DNA from 3 places in the Luteimonas galliterrae genome. Region 3 is predicted to be linked to each of the others. Evidence: predicted binding sites of a transcription regulator. Region 3 holds the regulator's gene; each other region holds the start of a gene.
The links. Region 3 encodes HrcA, which represses chaperone genes, less so after heat shock. Its sites were predicted from a motif close to TTNGCACTCNNNNNNNNNGAGTGCNAA; they were not measured.

Region 1: a site for HrcA is predicted at 1,350-1,376, ahead of groES (co-chaperone GroES). Genes of this name have one in related genera too.
Region 2: a site for HrcA is predicted at 1,612-1,638, ahead of rpoH (RNA polymerase sigma factor RpoH). Genes of this name have one in related genera too.

What each region holds. Positions count from the first base shown of each region.
Region 1 covers NZ_JAMBEP010000003.1:85,240-88,512, forward strand. Annotated here, with positions in the region: gene groL (chaperonin GroEL) at 1-877, opposite strand, end outside; gene groES (co-chaperone GroES) at 1,004-1,291, opposite strand; gene cutA (divalent-cation tolerance protein CutA) at 1,511-1,837, shown strand; gene M2650_RS13065 (protein-disulfide reductase DsbD) at 1,834-3,273, shown strand, end outside.
Region 2 covers NZ_JAMBEP010000001.1:2,193,419-2,196,691, forward strand. Annotated here, with positions in the region: gene M2650_RS10055 (DUF1203 domain-containing protein) at 132-599, opposite strand; gene rpoH (RNA polymerase sigma factor RpoH) at 725-1,600, opposite strand; gene M2650_RS10065 (EAL domain-containing protein) at 1,861-2,628, opposite strand; gene M2650_RS10070 (carboxypeptidase-like regulatory domain-containing protein) at 2,658-3,273, opposite strand, start outside.
Region 3 covers NZ_JAMBEP010000001.1:744,272-747,544, reverse strand. Annotated here, with positions in the region: gene recN (DNA repair protein RecN) at 1-586, opposite strand, end outside; gene hrcA (heat-inducible transcriptional repressor HrcA) at 706-1,761, shown strand; gene grpE (nucleotide exchange factor GrpE) at 1,804-2,322, shown strand; gene dnaK (molecular chaperone DnaK) at 2,427-3,273, shown strand, end outside.

The DNA of each region.
Region 1 (3,273 bases), on a different contig from region 3:
CCATGTCTTCCAGCATCGCCTTGCGACGGTCGCCGAAGCCCGGCGCCTTGACGGCGCAGACCTTGACGATGCCGCGGATGGTGTTGACGACCAGCGTGGCCAGCGCCTCGCCTTCGACTTCTTCGGCGACGATCAGCAGCGGCTTGCCGGCCTTGGCCACGCCTTCCAGCACGGGCAGCAGGTCGCGCACGTTGGAGATCTTCTTGTCGTGCAGCAGGATGTACGGGTCGTCCAGCTCGGCGCTCATGCTCTGCTGGTTGTTGACGAAGTACGCCGACAGGTAGCCGCGGTCGAACTGCATGCCCTCGACCACGTCGAGCTCGTTCTCCAGGCCCGAACCTTCCTCGACCGTGATCACGCCTTCCTTGCCGACCTTCTTCATCGCGTCGGCGATGATCGTGCCGATCGATTCGTCGCTATTGGCCGAGATGGTGCCGACCTGGGCGATCGCCTTGTCGTCGACGGTGGGCTTGGACAGGTTCTTCAGCTCGCCGACGGCGGCGGTGACCGCCTTGTCGATGCCGCGCTTGAGGTCCATCGGGTTCATGCCGGCGGCGACCGCCTTCATGCCTTCGCGGATCAGCGCCGCGGCCAGCACGGTCGCGGTGGTGGTGCCGTCGCCGGCGTTGTCGGAGGTCTTGGAAGCGACTTCCTTGACCATCTGCGCGCCCATGTTCTCGAACTTATCGGCGAGTTCGATCTCCTTGGCGACGGAGACGCCGTCCTTGGTGATGGTCGGAGCGCCGTAGCTCTTCTCGAGCACGACATTGCGGCCCTTCGGGCCGAGCGTTGCCTTGACGGCATTGGCGAGGATATTGACGCCGCGCAGCATGCGCGCGCGCGAGTCCTCGCCGAAACGGATTTCTTTGGCAGCCATTGCACTAACTCCAGAATTAGAAAATTTTGCGGAGAACCGGTTTTGTAGAGCAGGGCTTGCCCCGCCGCTCTTTTTTCGAACCTTGGCGAAAAGCAGCGGAGCAAGCTCCGCTCTACAGAGAAAAAATCAGCCGACGATCGCGAGGATGTCGTCTTCCTTCACGATCTTGTATTCGGTGCCTTCGTGCTTGTACGAAGAACCCGAGTACTGGCCGTAGATGACCTTGTCGCCGACCTTGACCTTGGGCGCGCGCAGGCTGCCGTTGTCCAGCGCCTTGCCTTCGCCGATGGCGACGATTTCGCCCTTGGTGGGCTTTTCCTTGGCGTTGTCGGGGATGACGATGCCGCCGGCGGTGACTTCGTCGGCTTCGATGGGCTTGACGACCACGCGGTCGTAGAGCGGCTTCAGATTCATTGCGACCCTCTTAAGTGCTTGATTGGCGGGGATAAAGCGGGAAACTAGACCGGCGATTTTAGCAGTCGCACCAGGCGACTGCCAGCGCCGGAAACGTCAAAAACCCGGACGCGCCGGGATGCCCGAGACGTTGGGCCTGCAACGCAGCCTTTCAAGGGCTGCCACGGCCGGCGAAGGCGAGTCGGCTACCCTAGGCGCCCCTCGAACCCGTGCCGACCCTTGTCCGTACTCGTCTGCCTCTGCACCTGCCCCGACCCGGACAGCGCCGCGCGCATCGCCGATGCGCTGGTGGACGAGCGCCTGGCCGCCTGCGTCAACGTGCTGCCCGGCCTGCGCTCGACCTACCGCTGGCAGGGCCAGGTCGAGCGCGCCGACGAGGTTCTGCTGCTGATCAAGACCGCGGCCGACCGCCTGCCGGCGCTGCAGCAGCGGATCCTAGCGCTGCATCCTTATGAACTGCCGGAAGTGATCGCGGTCGAAGCTGCGGGCGGCCTGCCCGCCTACCTCGGCTGGATCGCCGAGCAGACGCGCGAAGAGAATCGATGATGACGATGCGGTCGCGCGGCCTGGCTGCGCTGGTGTTCTCCCTGTTCGTGGCGATGCCGGCGTCGGCGGTCGACGAGAAGGACTTGTTGCCGGTCGATACGGCCTTCGCGTTGAAGGTATCGGCGCCGAGCCGCGATCGCATCGAGCTGAGCTGGAAGATCGCCGACGGCTATTACCTCTACCGGCACCGCACGTCCGTGCAAACCGATGCCGCTTTCAAAGCGCAGCCGCTGCAGATGCCGCGCGGCGACAGGCATACCGACGAGTTCTTCGGCGAAGTGGAAACCTATCGCACCCAGCTCGTCGCGGCGTTGCCGGGCGTGGCCGCTCAGAACGCGCGGCAAGTCGCATTGAAAGTGAAATACCAAGGCTGCGCGGACGTTGGCGTGTGCTATCCGCCGCAGACCCGCACCTTGACCGTCGCTTTGCCTGCTGTAGGAGCGGCTGTTGTAGGAGCGGCTTCAGCCGCGAGCTCTTCGACTGATGTGCAGGAAAAAGATCAAGAGCTCGCGGCTGAAGCCGCTCCTACAAAGAGCGACAGCGGTTTCGCCGCGCTGGGCAAATCGCTGGGATCCGCGACGCAGGGCGGCCTGCTCGGCACCGCACCCAACGGCGCCAGCGAACCGCTGCCGCTGCCGCCGGAGCAGGCCTTCAAGTTCGAAGCCATCGCCGATGGCGGCAATGCGCTGCTGCTGCGCTTCACGCCGGCCAAGGGCTACTACCTGTATCGCGACAAGACTTCGCTCAAGCTCGACGCCGACGGCATCGCGCTGGAACGTCCGCGCTGGCCGAAGGGACAGCTGCATCGCGACGAGCATTTCGGCGACGTCACCGTGTATTTCGACCAGATCGACCTGCCGGTGCCGCTGCGGCGCAGCTTAGCCGAGGCGCAGAAAGTCACGCTGACCGCGAATTTCCAGGGTTGCCAGGACGATGGCATCTGCTATCCCCCGATGACGCGTTCGGTATCGTTGAACCTGCCGGCGGGCGAGATCGCGGCCGCACCTGCTGTTGTAGGAGCGGCTTCAGCCGCGAGCTTTTCGCAGACCGCACAGAATCAAGATCAAGAGATCGCGGCTGAAGCCGCTCCTACAAGAATGGTCGCCGAGGGGCCGGAAAAGCTCGCGGCCGAAGCCGCTCCTACGAAGAGCGCAACGGCCGCTTCTGGAGCGTTGGCCGAGGATTCGCGCCTGGCCGCCGCCCTATCCGGCTCGCATCGCTGGCTGACCCTGCTCGGCTTCTTCGGCGCCGGCCTGCTGTTGGCGTTCACGCCGTGCGTGCTGCCGATGATCCCGATCCTGTCCGGCCTGATCGCCGGGCGCGGCGAGCGCATCGGCGCGCGCCGCGCGTTCACGTTGTCGCTGGTGTACGTGCTGGCCAGCGCGGTGGTGTTCACCCTCGTCGGCGTGATCGCCGGCCTGCTCGGCGCCAATCTG
Region 2 (3,273 bases), 1.4 Mb from region 3:
ATCTCCCGGATATCGCCTGCGGCTCCATCCGGGCTACGCCTTGATTTTCGTAGGTGCGAATTCATTCGCACGCTCTTGATCGAAAAAGACATGCGGATGAATTCGCACCTACGAAAACGAAAAGCGGGCGATCAGCCGCGATCGATCCGGCACGCATAGCAGCCGCGACGCGCGTTGTGCACGTGCAGATAGCCGATCTTCGGATAGCCGAAGAACTTTCCGATCAACGGTTCCAGATCCGCGCCTTCGACCACATCGGCGGCATGCATCCAGCCGGCTTCGTCGTAAGCCCGCACGGACAATAAACGGCTGCGTTGCTGTTCCGGGATTTCGTTGCGGGCCTCGAACGTCGCTAGCGCCGATTCGCGCACGAAGATCGGACCGTCGCTGCGATAGGGCGTATCCGAGTCTTGGTGCCTCCAGTTGAGCAGCAGCAGCGATTCGCCGGGCTCCGCGTCCTGCAGGGTGATTCGGCAGGGAAAGCCCGGCTTGGCCTCGGCGACGTAACGCTTCACGCCGTGCGCGCTCAGCGCTTCGTCGCTCAAACCGAACAACGGCCGGAAATCCTCTATAGGCAGACCTTTTACGATGTAGTCCATTGCCCTGCTCCGTCATTGGAATAGGTGCAGGCTAAATGCCGCGAACCGGACCCGATATCCGAATCATGCGCAACAAAAAACGGCCCGGTTTCCCGGGCCGTTCTGGTCTTTCGATGGCGTTTGGATCAGGCGACGAACAAGGCCTTCATCTTCTTCAGCGCGTTGGCCTCGACCTGGCGGATGCGCTCGGCCGAAACGCCGTACTCGTCGGCCAGTTCCTGCAGCGTGATCTTGCTGTCGGCGTCCAGCCAGCGGCGCTTGATGATGTCGCGCGAGCGGGCGTCGAGCTGGCTCATGCCTTCGCGCAGCAGTTCCAGCTGATGGTCCTCGCTGTCGTTGCGCTCGTAGGCCTGCGAGGGATCTTCCTCGTTCGCCATCAGGTAGGCGGCCGGCGCCGGCGGCGCGTGGTCGTCGTCCTCGTCCGAAGACAGGTCGAAGCCGATATCGCGGCCGGACAGGCGCGACTCCATCTCCAGCACTTCGCGCTCGGAGACGTTGAGATCCTTGGCGACCGCGCGCACTTCCTCGGCGTTCAACCAGCCCAGGCGCGTCTTGCTCTTGCGCAGGTTGAAGAACAGCTTGCGCTGCGCCTTCGTGGTGGCGACCTTGACGATGCGCCAGTTCTTGAGGATGAACTCGTGCATCTCGGCGCGGATCCAATGCACCGCGAACGAGACCAGGCGCACGCCCACGTCCGGATCGAAACGCTTCACGGCCTTCATCAGGCCGATGTTGCCTTCCTGGATCAAATCGCCGAGCGGCAGGCCGTAGCCGTTGTAACCGCGGGCGACGTGCACCACGAAGCGCAAATGCGACATGACCAGCTCGCGGGCGGCTTCGAGATCGTCTTCTTCGCGGAAACGCTGGGCCAGCGCCTGCTCTTCCTCGACGGTGAGGACAGGGATCTGGTGGACCGCACCGATGTAGGCGTCCAGCGAACCGAGCGCACTGGGGATCGGCAGGTTGTTGGCGACGAGGGCTTGGGACATGGGGGTCTTCATGGGTTCCGATTTTAGCAGTCGCCAGATATGACTGCTAAGGGCACCTGGAGTTCCCCAGCGTTTCGCTGATGGAACGCCAGGATGGAAAAACCACTCCCCCGCAGTCTCCGGATACCTAATTCGGTACGCCAGACCGGTAAATCAAGGGTTTGGGCCGGATTATCGTAACTTATTGAAAATAATCAATTTATTTGAGCCGGGAGCGGATGGCCCGGACGCCTGGCGCAACCGTAGGGGGCCTGCGAGCCCTTCCCCACTCGTCAGAAAGCGGCCCAGGATAAATCCGGTATCGGCAAAGCCTCCAAACCGGGACGTGCATAAAGGTAGCCCTGCTGCAGATGGATGCCCAAAGCGAGCAGCCTGCGGGCATCGGCCTCGGTTTCCACGCCCTCGGCCACCACGGCGCAGCCGAGTTTGCCGGCGATGCCGATCACGCTCTCGATGATGGCCTGGCGCACGCTGTCGCCGCCGACGCCGCGCACCAGGTGCATGTCGATCTTGAGCAGCTGCGGTTGATAGCTGGCCAGCAAACCGAGTCCGGCGTGGCCGGCGCCGAAATCGTCGATCGCCACGACGAAACCCATCGCCCGATAGGCGTGCAGGGATTCGGCGATGCGCAGTTGGTTCAACGGTTCGGATTCGGACAGTTCGAGGATCATGTGCCTGGGCGCCAGGCCCACGCTCTCGGCCGCGGCGCGTAGCGACATGATCGTGCCCGGATGCACGAACGCGCTCGGCGCCAGATTGAGCGCGAGCCGCGTGCGCAGATCGAGCTTGGCCGCGGCGAACAGCGCCAAAAGCATCGTGCGATGGTCGAACACGGCGCGCCGCGCCTGAGGCACGGCGGCGAGCACTTCCGGCGCGCCTTCGCCGTTCGCGCCGCGCACCAGCGCCTCGTACGCGTAGACGGAGCCGCGCCGCAAGTCGACGATGGGCTGGAACGCGATCCGTACCTGGCGGAACGCGCCGGTCTCGAAGGCCGCGTTCGCAGCGGGGCTGACGTTGGCGAGCATGGAGCTGCCGGTCATGGGCGGCTGCGCTGCGATGTCCAGGGAAGTCATCGCTGCCGCCCCGCGGGAATATCCAGCCGCGTGGTCTGCCGCACGCGCACCTCGATCGTGCGCTGCGCGGCGGCGTCTTCGACGAACCACGGCAGCGGCAGGTTGTCGGGCAGCACCGCGACGCGATGCGGGCCGACGGCCACGCGCGGGAATTCGAATTGGCCGTTGCTGTCGGTGCGCACCGAATAGCGGCCGTCCAGCACGATGGTGACGTTGGCCGCCGGCAGTTCCGACGCCGCGCGCACGCCGTCGTTGTTGTCGTCCAGGAACAGCGAACCGGCGACGCTGCCCACGGCCGCGCCCGGCGCGCCGCCGATCACGGCCAGCGGCTGTCCGGCCTGGCGGTCGTAGCGCAGGGTGAGGAACACCGAACGGTCGCGCGGCAGCGAAATGAAAGGCGTATCGGTGACCAGCGGATCCAGGATGAAGGGCGAACGCTGCGAACCCTGGCTCTGGTAGAACGCGGCGGCCAACGACCAGCGCGGACGGATGCGCCAGTTCAAACCGATGTTGAAATCCACGCCGCGCGTCGCGCTGGGGCCGTCGCCATGGGTCCAGCGCGCGGTGCCGTCGATCGACAAGGTGTCGGTGAGGTCGCGCCCGCCGTACAGC
Region 3 (3,273 bases):
ATTCTGCGAACTGGTGCTCCAGGTAGGCGATGCGCTCGGAGACGTCGCCCTGTTTCGATAACGCCTCGCGCTCGCGCAGCAAGGCGTTCCAGTGCGCGGCCACGGTTTCGACCGCAGTCAATGCCGCCTCGTGTCCGCCGAAACCGTCGAGCAGGGCCAGCTGGCTGGCCTTAGACAGCAACGCCTGGTGTTCGTGCTGGCCGTGGATTTCGACCAGCAGGCCCGCCAGTTCGCCCAACTGCGCCAGCGTGGCCGGGCGGCCGTTGATCCAGGCCTTGGAACCGCCGTCGGCGCGTAGGGTGCGGCGCAGCTGGCAGTCGTCGCCTTCGTCCAGTTCCTGTTCGCGCAGCCAATCGCGGGCGGGCATGGCATCGCTCAGGTCGAATTGCGCGCTGAGTTCGGCGCGCTCGGCGCCGTGCCTGACCATGCCGCTGTCGGCGCGCAGCCCGGACAGGAAGCCGAGCGCATCGACGAGCAGCGACTTGCCGGCGCCGGTTTCGCCCGAGATCACGGTCAAGCCCGCGCCGAACTCGAGTTCGGCGGTCCGGACGACGGCGAAGTCCTTGATCGTCAGTAGCGTCAGCATGGATGCAATTGTGCCGTGCGGCCCGCCAGCCTGCCATGCGCGGGTCGCGGAACTTGCGACAGGGCCGCAATCCACGAGCGACGCTTGCGCGCACCGCCGGTCCGGCTTATACCGCCCACGTGGCCAGACCTTCCGACGACTCGTCCCTAGACCCGCGCGCGCGCCAGCTGCTGCGCACGCTGATCGCGCGCTACATCCGCGACGGCGAGCCGGTCGGTTCGCAGACCCTGGCGCGCCACGCCGGTCTGGACGTCAGCCCGGCGACGATCCGCAACATCCTGGCCGACCTGGAAGACACCGGCCTGCTCAGCGCGCCGCACGCTTCCGCCGGGCGCATACCCACCGCCCAGGGCTACCGCGTCTTCGTCGACAGCCTGCTGCAGGTCAAACCGCTGGCCGAAGGCGAACTGTCGCGGCTGCGCAGCGAACTGCCGGCGGGGGCGGGCACCCAGAACCTGCTCGGCAACGCTTCCGAGCTGCTGTCGGCGATGACCCATTTCGTCGGCGTGGTCAGCGTGCCGCAGCGCGAGCAGTTTGCGTTCAAGCACATCGACTTCGTCCCGCTGGACGGCCAACGCGTACTGGCGATCCTAGTGTTCGCCGACAACGACGTGCAGAACCGCATCCTGCAGACGCGCCGCGTCTACGGCCCGGCCGAGCTGGAGCGCGTCGCCAATTACCTCAACCATCATTTCGCCGGACGGCCGCTGGCCGACATCCGCGCCACGCTGCTGCACGAAATGCGCAGCGCCCGCAGCGAGATGGAGAGCCTGCTGGCGCAAACCGTGGAACTGGCCGAACAGGCCCTGGCGCCCGGCGCCGAAGACATGCTGCTGGCCGGCCAGACACGGCTGATCGGCGTGCAGGACCTGGCGGACCTGGACCGCCTGCGCGAGTTGTTCGAAGCCTTCGCCCGCAAGCGCGAGATCCTGCAATTGCTGGAGCGCACGGTGCACGCGCCCGGCGTGCGCATCTTCATCGGCGAGGAGACCGGCCTGGCGCCGCTGGACGGCGTGTCGCTGGTGACCGCGCCGTATGCCGCCGGCGGCCGCGTGCTGGGCGTGCTGGGCGTGATCGGGCCGACCCGGATGGCCTACGACCGAGTCATTCCGGTCGTGCAGGCGGCGGCCGACGCGCTGGGTTCCGCCTTGAATCCCGGGGCCCAGCCCTCATAGGTTGTCGGGTAGGGCGGCAGGACGACCGCCCGGAACCTGGACATGACCGCAACCGAACAACGACCCGACGATGCGGCCGCAGAAGCGGCCCTGGACGCCGACCACCCCCTGTACGGCTTGATCGAGACTCTGAAAGGCGACCTGGAACAACTGCGCGCCGAATCGCTGCGCGAGCGCGCCGACCTGGACAACCAGCGCAAGCGCCTGGCGCGCGACGTCGAGCTGGCCCGCAAATTCGCCAACGAGCGCCTGCTGGCCGATCTGCTGCCGGTGTTCGACAGCCTGGAAGCGGCGCTGGTCACCGCCCCGCAAAACGACCCGCTGCGTGCCGGCGTGGAGCTGACCCTGCGCCAGCTGCACAAGGTCGCCGAGGCCAATGGCCTGGTCGAAGTGGCGCCGATGCCCGGCGACAGTTTCGACCCGGACCGGCACCAGGCCGCGAGCGTGGTCGACGCGCAGGGCGTGCCCCCGGGCGCGGTCGCCCAGACCTTCCAGAAGGGTTACCTGTTGAACGAGCGCTTGCTGCGGCCGGCCATGGTGGTTGTCGCCAAGCACGACTAGACGATGTAGGCGAACGCTTGAACCGGCGGCCCCAGGCCCCAGATTACGGACATCGACGGCAACGGCCGTCCCCAACATTCAGATTCGAGAGAGGGAGCAATACCATGGGCAAGATCATCGGCATCGATCTCGGCACGACCAATTCGTGCGTGGCGATCATGGAGGGCGGCAAGGCCCGCGTCATCGAAAATTCGGAGGGCGACCGCACCACGCCTTCGATCGTCGCCTACAGCAAGGACGGCGAGGTGTTGGTGGGCGCTTCCGCCAAGCGCCAGGCCGTCACCAATCCCAAGAACACCTTCTACGCCGTCAAGCGCCTGATCGGCCGCAAGTTCAACGATGCGGAAGTGAAGAAGGACCGCGACCTGGTCCCGTACGCGATCGTCGAGCACGACAACGGCGACGCCTGGGTCGCGACCAGCGACGGCAAGAAGCTGTCCGCGCAGGAAGTGTCCGCGCGCATCCTCGAAAAGATGAAGAAGACCGCCGAGGCCTACCTGGGCGAGACGGTCACCGAAGCGGTGATCACGGTGCCGGCCTACTTCAACGACAGCCAGCGCCAGGCCACCAAGGACGCCGGCAAGATCGCCGGCCTGGACGTCAAGCGCATCATCAACGAGCCGACCGCGGCTGCGCTGGCCTATGGCCTGGACAAGGCCGGCGGCGACCGCAAGATCGTCGTCTACGACCTGGGCGGCGGCACCTTCGACGTGTCGATCATCGAAATCGCCAACGTCGACGGCGAAAAGCAGTTCGAAGTGCTGGCTACCAACGGCGACACCTTCCTGGGCGGCGAAGATTTCGACAAGCGCGTCATCGACTACCTGGTCGACGAATTCCAGAAAGAGCAGGGCATCGACCTGCGCAAGGATCCGTTGGCGTTGCAGCGCCTGAAGGATGCGGCCGAGCGCGCCAAGATCGAGCTCTCCAGCTCGCAGCAGACCGAAGTGA